3 regions of the Gordonia sp. QH-12 genome follow, and region 1 is predicted to be linked to each of the others. Evidence: riboswitches for the same ligand, from Rfam matches in the RefSeq annotation. Region 1 holds a riboswitch; each other region holds the start of a gene.

Region 1 (7,527 bases):
ATCCGTGCAGCACCGGGTCGAGTTCGAACTCGCCGCGCACGGTGTACGGGACGTGCAGTGTGGAACACGAGGTCGAGACCGCGAGGGCACCGGCGTGCGCGCGCAGCGACTCGAGTGCGGCCAGCGCCGCGTCGAGGTCGGTGCGCCAGACGTTGCGGCCGTCCACCACGCCGGCGACTACCAGTTTTCCGGTCAGATCGGCCGTGCGGACGGTGTCCGGAGAGCCGGTCACCAGGTCCACTCCGACGCCCTCCACCGCGGTCCGCGCCAGCGCCGCGAGACGGTCGCCCGCATCGCCGAAGTACGTCTGCACCAGGATCCGCGGGCGCGTCCGGACAGCCGACAGCACACCGTAGACGCGTTCGGCGAGGTCGGTGAGACCGTCGGCCTGATCGGTCACCAGCGTGGGTTCGTCGATCTGGACCCAGTCGACACCGGTCTGGGCCAGGCGGCCGAGGAGCTCGGTGTAGAGCGGCAGGAGATCGTCGATGCGGGTCAGCGGTGCCGGGCCGCCGTCGACCGCCTTGGCGAGCGCGAGGAAGGTGATCGGTCCGATCACCACGGGACGGGCGGGCACGCCCTGAGCCTGCGCCTGAGCGATCTCATCGAGGACTGCGCCCGGGTCGAGGATGAACTCGGTGTCCGGACCGATCTCCGGAACCAGGTAGTGGTAGTTGGTGTCGAACCACTTGGTCATCTCCAGCGGTGCGATGTCGGGGCCCGGGCCGCCGGCGGTGCCGCGGGCGGCGGCGAAGTAGCGGTCCAGCGGATCGTCGATCGCCGCCACTCGCGGTGGCAGCGCGCCGAGCATCACAGCGGTGTCGAGCACCTGGTCGTAGTACGAGAACGTGTTGACGGGCACCGAGTCGAAACCGGCGTCGATCAGTCTGCTCCAGCTGTCGCGGCGGATGCCCGTTGCGACCCGGGTGAGCGCGGCGGCGTCGATCCGGCCCGCCCAATAGGCTTCGACCGCGCGCTTGAGCTCCCGGTTGGCGCCGATCCGGGCGACGCCGGGGACGGTGGCCGTGAAGCCCGCCGAGTCGGTGGTTCTGGTGTCGGTGGTGATAGTCGTGTCATCGGACATGACGTGTTCTTCTCCTGCATGAGTAGTTCGAGCCGTCGCCATACCGGGCGCTGCGAACCGCAGTTCGTCAGTCGCCCGTTTCCTCGAGGCGGACAGCCATCGGGCGCGGATGCGCTCGATACATCCGGCAGGTCTTCGGGCTCGTCGGCGCGCGGGCCAGGAATGGAGCCCGCTTCTACTGGCCGTCGCTTCCCAGGCGCCGCCGCCGGTGAGCCGTGGCTCGGGCGGGGCGGTCCCAGTGCGTGTGACGGCGGTCGTTCCGACATACCGCTGCGGGTCAGCTCCGGAGTCTCACCGGATTCCCTCTTCGCGGGCGGTCGCTGCCGTCGGCAGCGAACTCGCGTCGACGCCCGGCGGGAAGCAGGGGCTCCATAGTGATCCCGGCCGGGCGAACCAGTTGCAGTTATCGATGGTAAAGGACCGGGTACCATTGGGCAGCATGGGATCCGGCGGTGATTTTAACTCCGGCGGACCGGCTCATCCGGTCGCTGGGATCATCCTCGTAGCCCGTGGAGACGAGCGGAATCCCGCAGGTGACGGCGATGTTCCGACAGAACAGCGACTGATGGCCTGCGTGTCAAGTCTGGGCGCCGGCGGCTGCAAGGACATCTATGTGGCGCTCGGCGCCCGCGTGGTTCCGGCGCCCGACACCTCGTCGACGACGCTCTATCTCCCCGAGTGGTACGACAGTCTCGACGCCTGCTCGAGTGCGGCGCTGAAGTTCGTCGATCAGCATCCGAGTCTGGCGGGGGCGGTGATCCAGACCCTCGACAGCCCGGATGCCGGTTCGATCGCAGTCGCACGCGTCATCGAGGCCGCCGCCGACTGCCCGACGAGTCTGTGCCGCGCGGCGTTCGGCGGCCGTCCCGCCCAACCCTTCTACCTGGGAGCCGAACGCGTTCGCGAGGCCATCGCGGAGCTGGGGGCGGGACTGCCTGCCGTGCGGTATCTCGTCGCGCACCGCGACGACATGGTGCTGGTCGACTGCACCGATCTCGGGAACCCCGCCGACTCGCCCCTCTGAGCGCCTGCCTGAATGCGCGGCGACCTGGATGCGCGGCGTCCGGGTCAGCGGCCCGGCAGTCCGGAGCGCAGAGCCGCCGCTTCGACGTCGAGCAGTGCGCTCGCGCAACGGGTGGCGGGATCGACCGCGGCCGCGAGCGCGGCGTCGTAGCCGTCGCGGGCGAGGCCGGCCACCGACCCCGCGGCGTCGACGCCGATCAGCGCCGCGAGTTCTCCGGTGGTGGGAACGCACACCGCCCACGTGAGACGCGACTCGTCGGCCCACGCGGCGTCGGCGGCTCGGATGTACTCGACTGGATCGCCGACGCCGAGGAGCTCGAGCGCGGGCACATCGGACAACCGCTCGTCGTGCCGCAGGGCGCGCAGATACCACGCACCGGCGTTGATCTCGACAGCTTCCATGACGGGTCCTTCTCGTTCGCTCACGAATCGGCCGGATCCGGGCGCGTGCACGGCTCCGAAACGGGCTGTGCCGTTCCTCCTGACTCCACATCGGTCAGGCGGAACGGCACAGCCGGAGGTGTATCCGGTTCTACTTGATCTCGAGCAGCACCGTGCCCTGGGTGACCGCGGCACCGGCCTCGGCGGACAGGCTGGTGATGGTGCCGGCCTTGTGCGCAGTGACCGGGTTCTCCATCTTCATGGCCTCCAGGACCACGACCAGGTCGCCCTCGGCGACCTCGTCGCCCTCACCGACGGCCACCTTGACGACGGTGCCCTGCATCGGCGCGGTCACGGCGTCGCCGGAGGCAGCGGCGCCGCCGCCCTTCTTGCGCGTGCGCGACTTCGGCTTGCGGCGGATGGCGCCGTTGGTGCCGCCACCGCCGCCCAGGTTGAGATCGCCGGGCAGCGAGACCTCGACGCGGCGGCCGTCGACCTCGACGATGACCTTCTGGCGCTGGGTGTCGTCCTCGTCGTCGAGCGGCTCACCGCCGGTGAAGGGCTTGATCGGGTTGTCCCAATCGGTCTCGATCCACTTGGTGTAGACCTCGAAGCCCTCGACGCCGTTCTCGTCGGTGCTGCCGATGAAGGCGGGGTTCGACACGATGTGGCGGTGGAACGGGATCACGGTGGCGAGGCCGTCGACCTCGAACTCGGCCAGTGCGCGGCGGGCGCGCTCGAGTGCCTGGGTCCGGTTCTCGCCGGTGACGATCAGCTTGGCCAGCATCGAGTCGAACTGACCGCCGATGACGTCGCCCTGGCGGACGCCCGAGTCGACGCGGACGCCGGGGCCGGAGGGCTCGCGGTAGACGGTGATCGGGCCGGGCGCGGGCAGGAAGCCTCGCCCGGCGTCCTCACCGTTGATCCGGAACTCGAAGGAGTGACCACGCGGGGTCGGGTCCTCGGTGATCTCCAGGGCCTTGCCCTCGGCGATGCGGAACTGCTGGCGCACCAGATCGATGCCCGAGGTCTCCTCGGTGACCGGGTGCTCCACCTGGAGTCGGGTGTTGACCTCGAGGAACGAGACGGTGTCACCCTGGACCAGGTACTCCACGGTGCCCGCGCCGTAGTAGCCGGCCTCGCGGCAGATGGCCTTCGCGGAGGAGTGGATGCGCGCCCGCTGCTCGTCGGTCAGGAAGGGAGCGGGGGCCTCCTCCACCAGCTTCTGGAACCGGCGCTGCAGCGAGCAGTCGCGGGTTCCGGCGACGACGACGTTGCCGTGCTGGTCGGCGATGACCTGGGCCTCGACGTGTCGCGCCTTGTCGAGGTACTGCTCCACGAAGCACTCGCCGCGACCGAATGCCGCGACGGCCTCGCGGGTGGCCGACTCGAACAGCTCGGGGATCTCCTCGACGGTGTGCGCGACCTTCATGCCGCGGCCGCCGCCGCCGAAGGCGGCCTTGATCGCGACCGGGACGCCGTACTGCTTGGCGAACTCGACCACCTCGTCGGCGTCGGCGACGGGATCCTTGGTGCCGGCGGCCATCGGCGCCTTCGCGCGCTCGGCGATGTGGCGTGCGGTCACCTTGTCGCCGAGGTCACGGATGGCCGACGGGGGCGGGCCGATCCAGGTGAGACCGGCGTCGATCACGGCCTGTGCGAAGTCCGCGTTCTCCGAGAGGAAGCCGTATCCGGGGTGGACTGCGTCAGCGCCGGACTTGGCGGCGGCGTCGAGGACCTTGTCGAACACCAGGTACGACTCGGCCGACGTCTGGCCGCCGAGTGCGAACGCCTCGTCCGCCAGCTGCACGAACAGTGCGTCGGCGTCCGGTTCGGCGTACACGGCGACACTGGCGATGCCTGCGTCCTTCGCGGCGCGAATCACGCGAACGGCGATCTCACCGCGGTTGGCGATGAGGACCTTCTTGATGGTCGTCTGACTGATCTCAGCGGAACTGGTCACTGGCACTCCTGTGGCACCACCGGTCAGGCGGTGCCGTTGTCGGGGACGGCTCTCACCATCCGGGGTCGACGGGCTGCGTCTCGCGCGGGATTCTCCCGCTCGTGGCGTCCTACACGTGGCTCGCATCAGACGGGCAACGTGATTTCCGCGACTCAGATTAACGCACCGATCAATTGCTCGGTACGACGCATCTCACGCAGGTCAAGAAAATTGTCTACCCGGCTTCGGCTGTACGCGCGAGTAGGTCCGCGAAACGGTCGAGGAAGACGGGAACATCACCTGCGGTTTCGGCGGGATAGCGAGCGTGCATCCGCAGGCCGCCGGGCGTCCGGTTGACCCACACGTAAACCTCGTCGTCGGCATAAGAATGGCTGCGCAGGACCCGTGCGGCACCGTCGTCGGCGGCCTGGGCACGCGGTGCCCCGCGCGTGTCCATGTACGAGACCACCGTATGCGGCGAGCCGGTGACGCCGATGAGATCCGCCACACGAAGGAACGGAAGCTCGCTTCCGTGCCGCGAAGCGCTCAGTTCCGCGGTGCTCCGCCGCGACGCCTCGGCGGGCGTGGGATCGTCGGAGACGTCGATCACCAGGGGCGCCAGACCGACGAACCAGCCCAGCGAGTGCAGCCACGAGCGGTCGGTCCGCGTATGCCGGGGCATGATCACGGCGAAGTCGTCGGCGCCGCTGGTCTCGCGGAAGGCCACCGCCATCGCTCCCAGGATCCCGCCCACCGGGGACGCGCCCGAGGCGGCGCAGAAGGCCTCGAAGCGCGTCGCGCCGGCGTCGTCGAGGAGCAACCGGGTGCGCGCGAGCTGGACCGGCCCGGTGCCCTCCTCGGCGGGCCCCGCCCGACCGGGCGTCAGCAGGGGGTTCGGTGGCAGTCGGCCGCCGAACCGGGCGACGAACTCGGCCCATGTGCGCACCGCGCGGTGTTCGGGGTCGGCGACGTCGGCGGCGCGGCGCTGGGCGTCGCTGAAGTCGAGGTAGCTGCCCGTGGGCTCGAGAGCCGGTGGACGACCCTCGCGGGCCGCCCTGTACAGCTCCGACAACTCGTGATGCGCATTGACCAGGGAGTAGCCGTCCACCAGCGAGTGGTCGGCGGCGAAGAACAGGGTGAAGCTGTCCGGTCGCGCCACGGTCGCGAACCGGTACGCCGGCCAGTGCAGAGGGGCGGTCGCGCGGTCGAACGATCCCGCGATCTGCTCGAGGAGCAACGGCGTCTCGGTGTACCAGCCGATGCGTGCCATCTTGACCCGGACGGTGTCGGGCTCGGTGGTGTAGCGCTCCGTGCGGTAGCGGGCGTCGCGGTCGGCCTTGAGCACCACGTGCGTCCGCAGCACCTCGTGGCGATTGATGTACGCCACCAGGGCGGAGCGGACCGAGGGCACCGACATCGGTTCGTCGAACTCGATCGCGAGCCCGAGCCACGATTCGCGGCCGCCCTCGCGATGCGTCAGCGCCCGGTACTCGAACGCCGACCGCAGATGCTCCTCGTGGTTGTGCGAGGTCTCGCGTACGTCTCGGCTCCAGCTGCCCAGACCGCCCGGCACAGCCGGAATCCACTCGACCAGGCCGCCGGGCTGAATCGGGGCGTCGAGGATCTGCAGAAAGTCCATTGCGCTGCGACGGCGTTCAGCGGGAGGTCTGCTCGCGCACCTGACGCTTGATCCGCGTCAGCATGCCCGCCATCCCGTTGAGACGCAGCGGACTGATCACCGACGACAGACCCAGCTCGTGGAAGAAGTCGTCGGGCACCGCGGTGATCTCCGAAGCACTGGCGCCGTCGAGCCCCTCGTGCAGGATGGAGGCGAAACCCCGGGTGGTGGGTGCCTCGGGCGGAGCGCTGAAGTACAGGCGCACGGCCTCGGCGTCCGAGGCGTCCACGGACAGGAAGATCGGCGACTGGCACTCGGGAACCGGCTCCATCGACTCGGGCTTCAGCGACTCGGGCAGCTCGGGGAGCTCGCGGGAGAACTCGAGCAGCAGAGTGACCTTGTCCGAATCCGCCAGATCGGCGAAATCCGAGACGATCTCGGCGAGAGGGGCGGGCAGCGTCATGGAACTGTTTTCCGGCGTCAGTCGGCGACGCCCGTGCCCGGCTCGTCGCCGACGGCGATCGGAACCCGGACGCGGTTGCCCCATTCGGTCCAGGAGCCGTCGTAGTTGCGGACGTTCTCGAAGCCGAGAAGATGGGTCAGCACGAACCAGGTGTGGCTCGACCGCTCGCCGATCCGGCAGTACGCGATGGTCGGGGTGGCCGGGTCGAGACCGGCGTACACGTCTTCCAATTCGGCCCGGCTGCGGAACCGGCTGTCGGGGGCGGCGGCCTTGGCCCACGGGATCGAGACGGCGGTGGGGATGTGACCGCCGCGCAGCGCACCCTCCTGCGGGTAATCGGGCATGTGCGTGCGTTCGCCCGTGTACTCCTGCGGCGAGCGCACGTCGATCAGCGGAGTCGAACCGATCTCGGACAGCACGTCCTCGGCGAAGGCGCGGATCTTGGAGTCGTCGCGCTCCACGACCGGATAGTCGGTCGGGCGGTAGACCGGGACGTCGAAGGAGGTCTCGCGCTGTTCGTCCATCCACGCGTCGCGGCCGCCGTCGAGGAGCCGGACGTCCTCATGGCCGAAGAGCGTGAAGACCCAGAGGGCGTACGCGGCCCACCAGTTGCTCTTGTCTCCGTAGATCACGACCGTGTCGTCGCGGGAGATCCCCTTCTCGCTCATCAGCTTCGCGAACTGCTCGCCGTTGATGTAGTCGCGGGTGACCGGATCGTTGAGGTGAAGGTGCCAGTCCACCTTCTGGGCGGTGGGAATGTGGCCGATGTCGTAGAGGAGCACGTCCTCGTCCGACTCGATGATCTTCAATCCGGGCGCGCCGAGGTGCGCGGACAACCACTCGGTCGTCACCAAGCGCTCCGGATGTGCGTATGCGGAGAAAGCCGGATTCGGATCGAATTCCACAGTCACTGAGGGTCTCCCGCCTCTGCTGATGTCGGAGGCGACCGGAACCGGCCGCGGATACAAGCATACGGACGACCGCGCCGAGGCGTTTCGCCGGACCGGTCTCAAGTT
Region 2 (7,527 bases), on a different contig from region 1:
GTCGGGAGCGGTGTCGATGGGCACGCCGGCCCGGCCGGGCGCGAGGTCGGAGGAGACGACGACCGATTCGGCGGCCGGGTCCGGCCGGAAGCTCACCGTGGTCCCGAGCTGCAGCGCGATCGACAGCGCCAGCCCGTCGTTGTAGTCCGTGTGCTCACCGATCAGATTGACGCGGCCCGGCGCATATGCGCGCACCTCCGGCTCCCGCGACCGCGGTCCGGGAGACGAGGTGCTGCCGGCCGATCCCTCAGGCATGTCTGCCATGGTCCGCCTGTCGGCCGAGCGCCGCACGCAATTGCTCGGCGATGTCCTCGGGGGTCTTGTCCGTGATGAAGGCATCGCGCGCCGACTCGGACCCGGCCAGGTATTTGAGTCTGTGGGCGCTGCGGCGGATCGAGAAGATCTCGGCGTGCAGGTAGCCCTCGGCCGCGTCGGCCGGATACTGATGCCACGACGCGACGTAGGGCAGCGGGGCGTCGTACAGGGCGTCGCAGGCTCGAAGGACCGCGAGCTGGGTCCGCGCGAGGTCGTCGGCCTCCCGGTCGGTGAGTTCGCCGAGACCGCGGACGTGCCGGTTCGGGTAGACGTGCACCTCCACCGGCCAGCGCGCCGCGAACGGTACGAACGCAGTGGTGTGCGCGGTCGACAGGAGAATTCGCTCGCCGTCTTCGAGTTCGCGGGCGAGGATCGCTTCGAAGAGGTCTGCGGAGTGCTCGCGCCGGTACCGACCGGCCGACCGCAGCATCGATTCGGTGCGGCGGGTACGGAACGGGTAGGCGTAGATCTGGCCGTGCGGGTGACCGAGGGTCACGCCGATCTCCTCGCCGCGATTCTCGAAACAATGGACCTCGCGCACGCCGTCCAACGCCATGAGCTCGGCGGTCCGGTGCGCCAGAGCGTCGAGGACCAGGCGGGCGCGGCGTTCGGGGAGTGCGCCGAACGAACCGTCGTGGTCGCTGGTGAAGCAGACCACCTCGCAGCGGCCGGTGCCCGGAATCTCGGTCCGCAGCGGATCGTCGCTCGCCGGCGGCGACGCTCCGGCACCGGCAGGCTCCGGTGGTGCGGCGAGCGACGGGAAGCGATTCTCGAACACCGCCACCCCGTAGTCCGACGCTGGGATCTCGCTTCGGAGACCCTCCGGGTCGGGGCACAGCGGGCACTGCCGCCGCGGCGGCAGATGGGTACGGTCCTGGCGCGCGGGCGCCACGATCACCCAGTCGTCCGTGACGGGGTCTCGGCGGACGGTCGTCGCACCGCGATCCGTCGGCAGGTCGCGGCGGTCGGGGCGCAGGACGGAGGCCTCGCCGTCGTCGAACAGCAGTATCTCGCGTCCGTCACTGAGCCGTCCGCGGACCGGTTCGGGGAGAGACCTCGCCGTCGACACGCGGCGAATCTACCATCGGGCTCCGGTCGCGACGACCTTCCGCGACCGGAGGCCGGCACGCGTTTTCAGATCGTCACGGGGAGACGACCCCGGGTCCGGCTCATCCCTCGACCACCTCGGCGTCGATACGCGTACCCGCAGGGACCAGGGCGTACACCGCCGCGGCGACCGCCAGCATGATGAGACCGCCGGTGAGGCTGGTGATCTGCAGCGAATCGGTGAACGCGGTACCGGCTTGCTGTGCCAGGTTCGGCATGTGCAGCTGATCGGCGACGCCCGCCGCGGACCCGATCGACTCGCGGGCCGCGTCGTGCAATCGGGGATCGAGGTCGTCCAGCGCGCCGGACTCGTCGAGCCGGCTGCGATAGAGCACCGCGGCGACGCTGCCGAGGAGCGCGACACCGATGACGCTGCCGAGTTCGTAGGAGGTCTCCTCCATCGCGGCGGCGTTGCCCGCGCGGTTCTCGGGGCTGCCCGACATGATCAGCGCCGAGCCGATCGCCAGCGATCCGATGCCGACACCCACCAGGATCAACGACACGACGGCCGACGCGTAGTGCAGCTCTCCGGGGATCAGGTACACGGCGATCATGCCGATGCCGGCCACCGCGATGCCGCCGGCAATGACGATTCGCGGACCGATGCGTTCGGCCAGACGCGGTGCGGCGAGCGACGCGGCGGCCGAGGCGACAGCGAGCGGGACCAGCTGCAGGCCGGCACGGATCGGTGAACTGCCCTCTACCGACTGCAGCCACTGGGCGAGCAGCAGCAGGGCCGCGGCCATCGCGAACATCGAGCCGAGGGCGCCGGCGATACCGCCGGTGAAGACGCGGCTGCGGAACAGTCCGACGTCGAGCATCGGCCGGTCCTGGCGCAGACTGCGGCGGACGAAGACGGTCAGCAGCAGCACTCCTGCGGCGAACGCGGCCCAGCCCTCGGGGACCAGCAGACTCGATTCGGCACCGAAGTGCTTCACCGACCACATCAGGAGCACCATGCCGGAGAACGAGAGGGCGATGCCCAGCCAGTCCCAGACTCCCGGGTCGGCCGACCGCGACTCGGGGAGCAGGAAGACCCCGGCGACCACGGCCAGCGCCATCAGCGGAGCGTTGACCAGGAAAGCCGACTGCCAGGAGAAGTGCTCCACCAGGAAACCGCCGACCAGCGGGCCGATCGCCGCACCGAGACCGGCGACCGACGACCACACCGCGAGTGCGCGCGCCCGCCGGCGCGCGTCGGTGAACAGGACGCGGATCGTCGACAGTGTGGTCGGCATGATGAACGCGCCGCCGGTGCCGAGGAGGGCGCGGATGGCGATCACCGCGGTCGCCGACTCGGCGACCAGGACGAGCAGCGATGCGGCGCCGAAGACGGCGTACCCGGCCAACAGCATCCGCTTGCGTCCCCAGCGGTCGGCCAGCGATGCGGCCGGGACGAGCAGCCCGGCGAGCACCAGCGAGTAGACGTCGACGATCCACAGCAGCTGGGAGGCGGTGGGCTCCAAGTCGGCCGACATCGCGGGAAGAGCGATGTTCAGGATCGTCATATCCATCACGATCACGAGCAGGCTCGCACTCAACACAGCGGTCGCGAGCCAGGCGCGGACGGTGGAGTAGCCGGTGCTCCCCGTGGTGGGTGAGGCAGTCATCACGGTTGTCTTTTCTGCGCCATGAACGGCGCGACGAGAGTGTGCAGGAAGTCTTTGGAGACGACGGTGTTGTGCAATGCCGCGTGCATCACGACACCGTCGGAGACGATCGCGAGGGCGAGCGCGTTGTCGGGTCCGACGTAATCGCTCAAGATCTCGACGAGATTGGTCTGCCAGCGGAGCGACAGCGCGCGCAACTCGGGATCGAACAGGCCCGCCGATATCAGCGAGACGTCGGCCGCGACGGCGCGGCTGTCGGCGAGGTAGTCGTGAATCTGATCCACCAGCGCTTCCGCTGACCCGCCGGCCGCGACCAGGCTGCTCCGCACGGCGGCCAGGTCTTCGTCGACCTCCGCGGCGAGCCGCTCCAGGGCCTGGGTGCGCAGGTCGTCGATGGAGGTGAAGTACTGGGTCGTCGATCCCAACGGCACACCCGCACGCTCGGCGACGCGGCGGTGCGTCAGCGCGGCCGGTCCGAGTTCGATCACCAGATCCGCCGCCGCGGCGAGAATCGCCGCCCGCCGTGCCTCCGGGTCGTGCTTGGCCATGACTCCATCGCAATTCTGTACGAATGTACATGTACTTTTGTACAGGGTTGGCGGAGGTCTGTCGACCGAATATCGGAGGGCTCAGCCCCACGTCTCGCGGATGTGTGACGACAAGGCGTCGAGCGGTGCGGTGGAACGGGTGGCGCGAGAGGTGATGATGGCGCCTTCGAGGGCTGCCACCAGCATGTCGCCAGCCCGTCGGGCGGCGTCCGCGGCCAGTCCGTCGGCCTCGAAGGATGCGGCGATCTGGCCCGCCAGCGTTTGGAAAGCCGTGGCGGCGCGCTCGGCCGCACCCGGGTACTCCGCGGCGGAGGTGGAGGCGGCAACCAGGGGGCAGCCGAGGCGGTAGTCGTGGCGCACCAGGGTCTGCTTCCACTCGTCCACGATGACGATCAGACCCTCCACAGCGGTCCGGCCGTACAGTGCGGCCGCGAGGCGCGACGAGGCGTGCCTGCCCGCCTCGTCGGTGGCCTGCTCCAGCAGTTGCGCCTTGCCGCGGGGGAAGTGCTGGTACATCGAGCGCCGCGCCACGCCGCTGTGCTCCATGAGCTCCGACATTCCGAATCCGTCGGCTCCCTTGCTCCGGAGCAGCTGAGTCGCCGACAGGAGCAGTCGGTCGCGGACGGGGAGTGTTGCCATGCACTCAGGGTACGCGTGAGTAGAACGATCGTTCTGTTACCGTCGACGCATGACTCACGTTTTCGATGAGGCCATCGCCCTCACGCCCACGGCGTCGGACCATGTGGTCCGCGCGCAGACGCATCCCGCGTACAACAACATGGTCGGCCCGTTCGGCGGCATCACGGCCGCGACCGTCGTCAACGGCATCCAGCAGCGGCCCGACGTCCTCGGCGATCCGCTCGCGCTGACCATCAATTACGCGGCACCGATCGCCGAAGGACAGTGGGATCTCGACCTGCGGCCCGTCCGGACCAACCGCACCAATCAGCACTGGGTGGTGACGATCAGCCAATCCGGACAGGTGGCGGCCACCGGCACCGCGGTCTTCGGCGTCGCCCGTGACACCTGGTCCGACACCGAGCCGACGCCTCCGGCCGCACCGCCCGCCGAGGAGGTCGAGGTCAGCGAGTACGTGGACTTCATCGCCTGGGCCAAGAACTACGACAAGCGGTTCGTCGCGGGCGGCATGGACGGGAGGAACGACGCCGACTCGACGTCGACGCTGTGGCTGCGCGACCGGCCCGAGCGGCCGCTCGACTTCCCGGCGCTCACCGCGATGACCGACGTGTTCTACCCTCGTGTCTTTCTCCGGCACGGAACCTACATGCCGGCGGGCACCATCACCCTGACCACGTATTTCCACGCCACCGCGCAGGAACTCGAGGCGCATGGAACCGGACACGTCCTCGCGACGGCGCGCGCCGCCCGGTTCGGGCACGGTCATTTCGACCAGTACGGACAGCTCTGGTCGGGCGAGGTGCTCCTCGCGACCACGCACCAGCTCGTGTACTTCAAAGACCCCGCCTGATTCGAGGTCGCCCGAGTGTCCCGGCCGTGCCCGGATACACTCGGGCGATACGTCACGGTGCTCGGGAAGTCCGGTGAGAAGCCGGCGCGGTACTCGCCACTGTGAACAGGTCCGGAAGTCGCCGGGAGTGCAGGACTCCAGCCACTGGGTGCTCGTCATCTGGGAAGGTGTGACCGCCGGCAGTCCTGTGTAGCCAGGAGACCGGCCGCGGCGTACCCCGAAGTTCCACGAGTATCTGGAAAGGGGGTCGCATTGCGCACCCTGAAGAACGCGGTGATCCTGGCCGTCGCCGGCACCGTCCTCACCGTCTCTGCCTGTTCCGGCGACGATCCCGCATCCGGCGCCGACGGCTCGGCGATCAGCCTGCAGAACTGCGGCCGCACCGTCACCCTGAAGAAGCCGGCCGACGCGGCCATCACCGTCAACCAGGGGGCCACCGAGTCGGCCCTGGCCGTCGGCGCCGGCGGGCAGCTGGTCGGCACCGCCTACCTCGACAGCGCCATCGCCCCGCAATGGGCCGCAGCCTACGGCGAGATCCCGGTGCTGTCGGAGAAGTACCCCACCCGCGAAGCGGTCCTCGAGAAGCACCCCGACCTGATCGCCGCGTCGTACAGCAGCGCCTTCGACGACAAGGCGCTGGGAAGCCGGCAGTCGTTCGACGACCTCGGTGTGGCGACCTACGTGTCGCCCTTCGGCTGCGAGGACAAGTTGAAGCGTCCGGCCTCGTCCTGGGACGCGGTGGCCGGTGAGACCAGCGACTACGGCGTGCTCTTCGGACGGACGGCCGATGCCGACCGGGTGAACGCCGACATGCGCGCGAAGCTCGCCGACCTCACCGCGAAGTCGGCCGGACGGGGCAAGACGGTTCTGTGGTGGGATTCCTCGACTGACAAGCCCTTCGTCGGTGCCGGCGACGGCGGGCCGCAATTGGTCATCGACGCCGTCGGCGCGAAGAACGTCTTCGGAGATCTCTCCGGCAACTGGGCCGAGACCGGCTGGGAGGCGGTGCTCAAAGCCGATCCGGACGTGATCGTCCTGGTGGACGCCGACTGGGATCCGGCCGCCGCCAAGCGGAAGTATCTGGAGTCCGACCCGGCGCTCAAGGACCTGAAGGCCGTCGCGAAGGGATCGTTCGTGGTGATCCCGTTCGCTGAGAGCACCCCCGGTCCGCGGCTGATCGACGGCGCCGCCAAGCTGTCGGACGCGCTCGCGAAGTAGTCGGCGCGTGCGCGAACGGCTCCGCGGTACACCGGCCCTGGCGGGTTGGCTGGCCGGACTGACGATCCTGCTGCTGATCAGCATGGCGCTCGGAATCGTGGTCGGATCGGCCGATCTGCCGCTGGGCACAGTGGTGCGAGCGCTCGGCAGCAGCGTGGGCATCGGCACGTCCGATGTGCTCGACGAGAACATCGTCGTTCAGCTGCGGCTGCCGCGGGTGGTCGGAGCGGCACTCATCGGTGCGGGCCTGGCGGTCTGCGGCACCGTCCTGCAGTCGTTGACGGGCAACCAGCTGGCCGACCCGTACATCCTCGGGATGTCTGGCGGTGCGTCTCTCGGCGCCGTGGTGGTGTTGAGCACGGGAGTCGGCATGGGCAGCATGGCCGGTGGCTCAGTGGTCTCCGTCGCAGCGTTTCTGGGGGCGATGGGTGCGCTGCTGCTGGTGTTCGCGATCGCGGTCACGCGCGGGGGCGCGCTGCTTCCGGGCAGACTGATCCTGGCCGGCGTCGCCGTCGGGCAACTCGCCGCGGCGCTGAGTTCGGCGTTGATCTACTTCGGCCCGCACGGCACCGCCGACCGCGTCATGTTCTGGTCGATGGGGTCGGTGGCCGGCATCCGCTGGAACACCCTCGCGCTGACCGCGATCGTCACCGTGTGCACGATCGTCGCCGTGCTGGCCCACGCCCGAACGCTGGACGCCTTCGCCTTCGGTGAACGCGCCGCCGCGAGCCTGGGCACTCACGTGGCCCGCACTCGCTGGGTGCTCTACGCGCTGGTGTCGCTGTGCACCGCCGTCCTGGTGGCGCTGTCGGGGATCATCGGGTTCGTGGGGCTCGTGGTGCCGCACATGGTTCGCTTTCTCGTGGGCCCGCTGCACTATCGGGTCCTGCCGGTGGCGGTGGTGCTCGGGGCATTGGTGGTGGTCTGGGCCGACATCATCGCCCGCGGCGTGATGCCGTCGCGGGAACTGCCGCTCGGGCTCGTCACCTCGGTGATCGGCGTGCCCGCCTTCATCTACCTGCTCCGGCGACAGCGAGGCACCGAATGACCGGTACCGAGACCGGGATGCCCGGCATCGAGATGCGGGCGGTGAGCTTCGCCCGCGGCGAGCGGAGAATCCTCGACGACGTCACGGCCCGGGCGCCCGCCGGCCGATTCACCGGCGTGATCGGCCCGAACGGGTCCGGAAAGTCGACCCTGCTGTCGATGGTGATGCGTTGGCAGCGGCCCGACGCCGGAC
Region 3 (7,527 bases), on a different contig from region 1:
CGAGCAACGCGGTGTCGAGGGACAGCGCGGTCGCCCGGCGTTCGGCGAGCGGGGCGTCGTCGTCATAGATGAACGAGCCGACGTAGCCGAGCAGCATCGAGGCCGCGAAGGGCGACGGCGTGGACGTCTCGACCTCGGTGATCCGGATCTTGCGCTGCATGATGCGGGTGAGGACGTCCACCAGCGAGGGCAGGTCGTAGACGTCGGAGAGGCATTCGCGGACCGTCTCGAGAATGATCGGGAAATCGCTGAAGCGCGACGCCACCGCCAGCAGCTGGGCGCTGCGCTGCCGCTGCTGCCACAGCGGGGCACGCTTTCCGGGATCACGGCGCGGAAGCAGCAGCGCCCGCCCGGCGCACTCGCGGAACCGCGACGCGAACAGTGACGAATCGGCCAGCGCGCGTGTGACGTCCGCTTCGATGTGCTCGGGGTCGAGGAGGAAGACGTCGGCCCCCGGCGGATCGTCATCGGTGTCGGGGAGGCGCACGATGATGCCGTCGTCGGTGGCAGTGGTGGCCCCGTCGATGCCGAGACGTGCCGAGAGCTGCGCGGCCACGGCACCGGCCCACGGTGCGTGGACCCGCAGGCCGTAGGGGGAGTGCAGCACCAGCCGCCAGTCGCCGAGCTCGTCGCGGAAGCGTTCCAGTACGAGGGTGCGGTCGGTCGGGAGCACGCCGGTGGCATCGCGCTGCTGGGCGATCAGCGCGGACAGGTTGCGCTCTGCATTGGCACTGAGCCCGAGTTCGGCGGCGAGTGCGGCGAGCTTCTCCTCATGGCCCGCGATCCCGATGAACTCACCGATCGCCGCACCGAGCTCGGCCGGACGACCGACGGCGTCGCCGATCCAGAACGGCAGCCTCCCCGGCATGCCGAACGCGGGCGAGACCAGCACCCGATCGTGTGTGATCTCCTCGATTCGCCAGCTCGACGCGCCGAGGGCGAACACGTCGCCGACCCGTGACTCGTAGACCATCTCCTCGTCGAGCTCTCCGACCCGGCGGGGCTGGCCGCTTTCTGCGCGGTCGGTCCCGCCCACGAGGAAGACGCCGAACAGCCCGCGGTCGGGGATGGTCCCGCCGGAGGTGACCGCCAGACGCAGGGTGCCGCGCCGGGCGGTGAGCCGCCCGGCTGCGCGGTCGTAGTCCACCCTCGGGCGCAGTTCGGCGAATTCGTCGGACGGATACCGGCCGGATATCAGATCGAGGACGGCGTCGTACACGTCGCGGGTGAGGGTCCGATACGGCATCGCGCGCCGGACGGTCGCGTACCAGTCGTCGACGTCGAGATCGTCGACGGCGGTCGCCGCGATGGTCTGCTGGGCGAGGATGTCGAGCGGGTTGGCCGGTACCGAGAGCGCCTCGATGCGGCCGGCGAGCATTCGCTGCGCCACCACCGTGCAGTGGATCAGGTCGGTGCGGTGCTTCGGAAACAGCACGCCGCGACTCACCTCGCCGACCCGGTGTCCGGCGCGGCCGATGCGCTGCAGCCCGGCCGCGACGGACGGCGGGGCCTCCACCTGGATCACGAGGTCGACGGCACCCATGTCGATGCCGAGTTCCAGTGAGCTCGTTGCGACCACGCACCGGAGCCTGCCGGATTTCAGATCGTCCTCGATCTGTGCACGCTGCTCTTTGCTCACCGAGCCGTGGTGGGCGCGGGCGAGGACGGCGGGCGCGCCCGCCGTGTCTCCACTGGCCGAGACGTAGGCGGGCATCCCGCCGGGCACTGTCGGGTTCGGTCGGTCCGGGTCGAACTCGATGCCCGCGCGTTCGGCGGCGATCTCGTTCAGCCGGGCGGTCAGACGTTCGGCGAGACGACGAGAGTTCGCGAAGACGATCGTCGAGCGATTCTCCTCGATGCGGTCGACGATCGCCGACTCCACGTGGGGCCAGAGGGAACCGGCGGTCGGGGAGAAGGCGTCGTCGAGATCGTCCGTCCCGGTGTCCGGCGGCGGGATGGCGGTCATGTCCTCCACCGGCACGTCCACGGAGAGGTCGAAGGTCTTCGCCGCAGGCGGCTTCACGACGGTGCAGTCGCCCTCGCCCGCCAGGAACTCGCCGACGAGTTCCTCGGGCCGCACGGTCGCTGACAGCCCGATGCGCTGCGCGGGCCGCTCGAGCAGCGCATCGAGCCGTTCGAGCGAGAGCGCCAGGTGCGTGCCCCGCTTGGTCGCTGCGACGGCGTGCACCTCGTCGACGATCACCGTCGTCACCGTGGCGAGGGTCTCGCGCACCGAGGAGGTCAGCATCAGGTAGAGCGATTCGGGCGTGGTGATCAGGATGTCGGGCGGATGGGTCTGCAGCCGTCGGCGGTCGGCCGCCGAGGTGTCCCCGGACCGGACTCCGACCGTGATCGACGGTGCGTCGAGTCCCATGATCTGCGCCGCGTGCGCGATGCCCACCAGTGGTGCCGACAGGTTCCGCTCCACGTCGACGGCGAGTGCCTTGAGCGGTGAGATGTAGAGGATCCGGACACCCGGAGCGGTGCCCGCACTGCCGCCGGTCGCGGCGTCGATCCGCTCGCGGTACAGCGAGTCGATGGCCCACAGGAAGGCTGCGAGGGTCTTGCCCGACCCGGTCGGAGCCACGACGAGGGTGTTCTCGCCGCGGGCGATCGCCGTCCACGCACCGGATTGGGCTCGGGTCGGCGCGCCGAACGCGTCGCTGAACCACCGCTGCGTGGCCGGATGCATGCTCCGAAGGATCTGACTGCCCGATGCCACACTCCCATTCAAGCGCACACCTGTGACACTCAGCGGATTGCGGCCGGCGGTACACTCAGCGGGCCGATGCGGTTAACCCGGTGCGAATCCGGGGCGGTCGCGCCACTGTGAGCGGTCCGCCGACGACGCCGTCGGACTGCGAGCCAGACAGTCGCATCGGTGTGAACAATGCCGACCCCGGGCGCGTGATCCGGGAGAACAGGACGTCGACGATGACCGCATCCACCGCAACGCAGGGCGTACGTTCCCTCGCCGTGCCGAACCTCTCCGCCGCGAGCGCGGCCCTCTGGCTCACCGCCACCGTGGCACTCGCGGCGCTCGCCTACTACTTCCTGGGATACGACCAGGGCGCGGTGTCGGTGTTCGGCAGCGACACCCATGTCCACGAGTTCGTGCACGACGCACGGCACTTCCTCGGCTTCCCCTGCCACTGAGCCGGGGAGACAACAGAACAATGGAGCGCAGATTCACCGGCGCAGGCGTGCTCGCAGGCCTGATCGCCGGACTGGTGTCGTTCGTCTATGCGCGGATCTTCATCGAACCGCAGGTGCGGCTGGCCATCGACTACGAGGAGGAGCGGTCGCACGCCGAGTCGATGCTGTCCGGCGAGCATGCACACGAGCACGAGATCTACAGCCGAACCGTCCAGGAGAACATCGGTGCGGGAGTCGGCACGGTCGTCTTCGCCGTCGCGATGGGCGCCCTGTTCGCCGTCGCGTTCACAGTTCTGTGGGCCTACGTGGGACGTCGGTGGCCGGCCGCGGACCCTCGGGCGGTCGCAGCGGGGCTGGGTGCCGTGGCCTTCGTGGCCGTGATCGGCGTCCCCTACTTCGTCTACCCGCCCAACCCGCCCGCGGTCGGCGAGGAGGACACCATCGGAGCGCGGTCGGGCGCCTACCTGACGCTGACGCTGGTGTCGGTGGCGCTGATGGTCGTCGCGGTGATCCTCGGCTGCCGGCTCGCGGACCGGATCGGCGGACTGTGGTCGGGTGTCACCTCCGCGGTGGTGTACCTGGTCGGTGTGACCATCACGGCCGCGCTTCTTCCCGAGTTCAAGGAGATCCCCGGTCCGGTGATGGACGGCGACCGGATCGTCGGCGCCGGATTCCCCGGACAGGTGGTGGCCGACTTCCGGGTGTACGCGATCGCGAACCAGGTACTTCTGTGGACGGTCCTGACCGTGGCGTTCGTCGCGCTGCTCGGCGTGATGATGCGCCGGTCCAAGACTTCCGACCGCACGCTCGCGGAGGTCGGCGCCTGACGTCGGTGCATCTGGTGGTCGCCGCGCGGACCGCACCCAACAGAGCGGTCCGGTTCGGCGGCGAGCACGACGATCTCGACTCGCGTGGCCGCCGGGATGCGGCGGCGCTCGCATCGCGGCTGCCCCGGGCCGGACGGGTGATCGCCGGACCCGAGAGATCGGTGACGCAGACCGCACGCCTGGCGTGCGGTCTGTTCGGCGTCGACCCGCGACTGGCGTCGCTCGACGTCGGCCGCTGGCGGTCGACCGCGCCGGAGTCGGTCGACCCGGCGCAGTTGGGCGCCTGGTTCGGCGATCCCCTGTGGTCGGGCCACGGCGGTGAGTCGGTCGGCGCGTTCGTGGGTCGGATTCGCGGCGTTCTCGCCGCGCTCGCCGCGGGTGGGCCGGCGACGCTCGTGGTCGCGGGCCCGGTCGCACAGGCCGTGCTCTGCGAGGACGCCGCGAGCTTCTTTGCGGCCGACGTGTGCCCGGGCGGGCTGTACACGGTCACGCTCTGACGTCGCGGAGCAGGTGCGACGTCGATGTCAGAGGGCCGTGCGACCATCGGCCGCATGGACGAGAGTTGGAGCGGCGACGGCGCGGACGCGCACCTGGTGATTCCGGCGGACTGCATCGCCTGGTGCCGGAACCAGCCCTACGCCGAGACGGTTCTCGAGGATGTCGTCGAAGTGGATCTCGACTGGTGGAACGAGCGCCTGGCTCAGTGCGAGATCCCGGCGCAGGTCAGCGGGCGCGATGCGGACGGAACGCAGGTGTGGAAGGGCACCGCGTACCTGCGTCGGGGCGATCTCGAGCCGGGTGTGCACGGAATGGGCCTCGGTGACGAACCGGAACTCGATCGCCTGTACATGTGTGCCGCCTGGCTGGCCGAGCACCCGCTGCGCGGCGGTGTCCGCCGATTCGTCGACGTCCGGTCCGGGCGGGATGCGGGCACGCCGTTCGCCGCGGTCGAGCGTGCGCTCGTCGCCTGCCGGCGCGCTCCGGCACTGATCGACGCCGCGGCGTATCGGGACTGGTCGGGATGGCCGGTCGCTCCTGGTGTGGGCCACGTCCTGATGTCCCTGTACTGCTGGGCGATCCACTCCGGGGCACCCGACCGTCCGCAACTGCTGGATGCTGCCAGCGCCGGCAGTCTCACGTGGAACGGCTGGCTTGTCGCGTCGTCGGTGTCGCACTACTCCGTCCGCAGATACGTGCGGTACAACTCCCTGCTTCACCGCTGGGCCGCGCAGGCGGGCGTGGCGCCGGAACTGGTCGAGATGTGGCTCAATCGGCAGTGGCACAGTCGCCTGGCCGAGGCCGCCGTACGGGACGGATCGGCGCTGTGACGAGCCGGTCGACTGAGGGCGTCGACCTACCGGGTCGGTGACACGATGCGCTACCGTCAGACCTAAGTGAAACGTGTTCCAGTTTGGAGGCTTGATGTTCGAGTGGTCTGAGGAAGATGTGATGGTCCGCGACGCTGTGCGCGGCTTCATCGACAAGGAGGTCCGGCCCAATCTGGAGGGTCTGGAGTCGGGGTCGCTCCCGCCGTACGACATCCTCCGCAAGATGCTGGCGACCTTCGGGATGGACTCGATGAACGCCGAGAGCCTGGAGAAGGAGCTCGCAGCCGAGGAGGCGGGCGAGCCGCGATCCTCGGGCGGCGGATCGAACAGTCTCGCCAACTCGATGTTCCTGATCCTCAACATGGAGATGGCGGGGGTCAGCCTGGGCCTCATCGCGTCGATGGGCGTCTCACTGGGCCTGACGGTCTCGACGATCCGCAGCCGCGGCACCCTGGCGCAGAAGCGTCGCTGGCTTCCGGAGCTGGTGACGATGGAGAAGGTGGGGGCGTGGGCCATCACCGAGCCCGACAGCGGCTCGGACGCGCTCGGCGGGATGAAGACGACGGTGCGCCGCGACGGCGACGACTACATCCTCAACGGCAACAAGACCTTCATCACCAACGGCCCGTACGCCGACACCATGGTGGTCTTCGCCAAGCTCGACGAGGGCGACGGCACGCCGATGCGCGATCGCAAGGTGCTCACCTTCGTCCTCGACAAGGGCATGGAGGGACTCACCCAGGGCAAGCCGTTCAAGAAGATGGGCATGATGAGTTCGCCGACCGGTGAGCTGTTCTTCGACAACGTCCGGGTGGGCCGGGATCGTTTGCTCGGAGAGACCGAGGAGACCGGATCGGACAAGCGGGGCGGCGACAGCGCGAAGGCCGGATTCACCGCCGAGCGGATCGGCATCGCCGCGCTGTCCCTGGGCATCATCAACGAATGCCAGCGGCTCTCCATCGACTACGCCAAGACGCGCACCCTGTGGGGACAGGAGATCGGAAAGTTCCAGCTAATTCAGCTCAAGCTCGCGGAGATGGAGATCGCGCGGCTCAACGTGCAGAACATGCTCTTCGTCGCGATGGAGGCGGCCAAGGCCGGCAAGCCGCCGACACTGGCCCAGGCGTCCGCGATGAAGCTGTACTCCTCCCGGGCGGCGACCGAGGTCGCGATGGAGGCGGTGCAGCTCTTCGGCGGCAACGGCTACATGGCCGAGTACCGCGTGGAGCAGCTGGCGCGCGATGCGAAGTCGCTGATGATCTACGCCGGGTCGAACGAGATCCAGGTGACCCACGTGGCGAAGGGACTGCTGGCGCAGTAGGGCGCGCGACCGAACCACATCGACTCCGACCGATGCCCGCAGGGGAACCTGCGGGCATCGTCGTGTCCGGCGGGCGGTGCGCCGCCCTCCACTTCGTGCCGGCCGTCCTACGAACGGCCGATATGTCGCAGTTTTTGTGCTGGCAGCACGCAATTCGGGACGTATCGACAGCTCGATGAAGCGTTCGCCCTCGTCGGATCCATACATTTATCGGACGCTGTCGCGGCGCCCTCCCACCTGATCCCGCGCCGCGAATCGAGGAGGCTGTGTTGAAAACCAAGATCGTGCTGCGACGACTCGCAGCGGCAGGGGCGATCGCTGCGCTGGGCGCGGTCGGCGTGATGTCCGGATCGGGTGCGGCGGACGCCGACACCGTCGGTCCGGCGAAGGGCAGCAGCAGTGCCGTGAACTTCTCCCGCGAGATCAGCGGACTCAAACTGGTCGACGGCAAGGTGCCCAACGGAGAGGTCATCACCGTCACCAACCGGCTCGACCGCAAACTCGCATGGCTCATCTACTGGGTCAAGGACACGCACCCGACGTGCATGGAGGCCGTGCCCAACACCTCGGTGTGGAAGGTGAGCGGCAAGACCTACACGAACAATCCGAACGTCTCCGGCGCCATGAAGCCCGACGAGTTCTCCTCCGGTCCGGGATGGGCGAAGATCGACGCGCCCGCGGCCAACTCCTGGGAGAGCATCGCCTGGTCGCAGGACTACCTGCTCAAGTGCGACGTCGGGGTGCTGAACACCGGCGGACTGCAGTACTCGACCACCTGGGTGGGCGACAACGGCGACCATCCGAACGTCGGCCCGAACATCGAGGTGACGCGCGGCGTTCCCGGGATCTCGGTGAACCCGAAGGATGCGATGGCCGACAACGACGTCGAGATCAC

Evidence for each region. A riboswitch is a leader RNA that binds a small molecule or an ion and turns the genes downstream of it on or off. The one in region 1 is predicted to bind cobalamin.
Region 2: another riboswitch for cobalamin. It lies ahead of Y710_RS16925 (ABC transporter substrate-binding protein); the one in region 1 lies ahead of metE (5-methyltetrahydropteroyltriglutamate--homocysteine S-methyltransferase).
Region 3: another riboswitch for cobalamin. It lies ahead of Y710_RS07740 (CbtB domain-containing protein); the one in region 1 lies ahead of metE (5-methyltetrahydropteroyltriglutamate--homocysteine S-methyltransferase).

Annotation. Positions count from the first base shown of each region.
Region 1 covers NZ_KQ969293.1:25,899-33,425, forward strand. The annotation lists gene metE (5-methyltetrahydropteroyltriglutamate--homocysteine S-methyltransferase) at 1-1,084, opposite strand, end outside; cobalamin riboswitch at 1,193-1,427, opposite strand; gene Y710_RS11785 (hypothetical protein) at 1,524-2,108, shown strand; gene Y710_RS11790 (hypothetical protein) at 2,153-2,509, opposite strand; gene Y710_RS11795 (acetyl/propionyl/methylcrotonyl-CoA carboxylase subunit alpha) at 2,640-4,451, opposite strand; gene Y710_RS11800 (condensation domain-containing protein) at 4,666-6,069, opposite strand; gene Y710_RS11805 (SufE family protein) at 6,086-6,511, opposite strand; gene Y710_RS11810 (sulfurtransferase) at 6,529-7,422, opposite strand.
Region 2 covers NZ_KQ969305.1:29,546-37,072, reverse strand. The annotation lists gene galK (galactokinase) at 1-255, opposite strand, end outside; gene galT (galactose-1-phosphate uridylyltransferase) at 248-1,384, opposite strand; gene Y710_RS16945 (MFS transporter) at 1,485-3,032, opposite strand; gene Y710_RS16940 (TetR/AcrR family transcriptional regulator) at 3,032-3,580, opposite strand; gene Y710_RS16935 (TetR/AcrR family transcriptional regulator) at 3,662-4,219, opposite strand; gene Y710_RS16930 (acyl-CoA thioesterase) at 4,269-5,069, shown strand; cobalamin riboswitch at 5,108-5,294, shown strand; gene Y710_RS16925 (ABC transporter substrate-binding protein) at 5,322-6,287, shown strand; gene Y710_RS16920 (FecCD family ABC transporter permease) at 6,295-7,335, shown strand; gene Y710_RS16915 (ABC transporter ATP-binding protein) at 7,332-7,527, shown strand, end outside.
Region 3 covers NZ_KQ969288.1:632-8,158, reverse strand. The annotation lists gene Y710_RS07745 (ATP-dependent helicase) at 1-2,692, opposite strand, end outside; cobalamin riboswitch at 2,746-2,893, shown strand; gene Y710_RS07740 (CbtB domain-containing protein) at 2,935-3,156, shown strand; gene Y710_RS07735 (CbtA family protein) at 3,177-3,983, shown strand; gene Y710_RS07730 (histidine phosphatase family protein) at 3,989-4,480, shown strand; gene Y710_RS07725 (8-oxoguanine DNA glycosylase OGG fold protein) at 4,505-5,311, shown strand; gene Y710_RS07720 (acyl-CoA dehydrogenase family protein) at 5,406-6,632, shown strand; gene Y710_RS07715 (hypothetical protein) at 6,899-7,527, shown strand, end outside.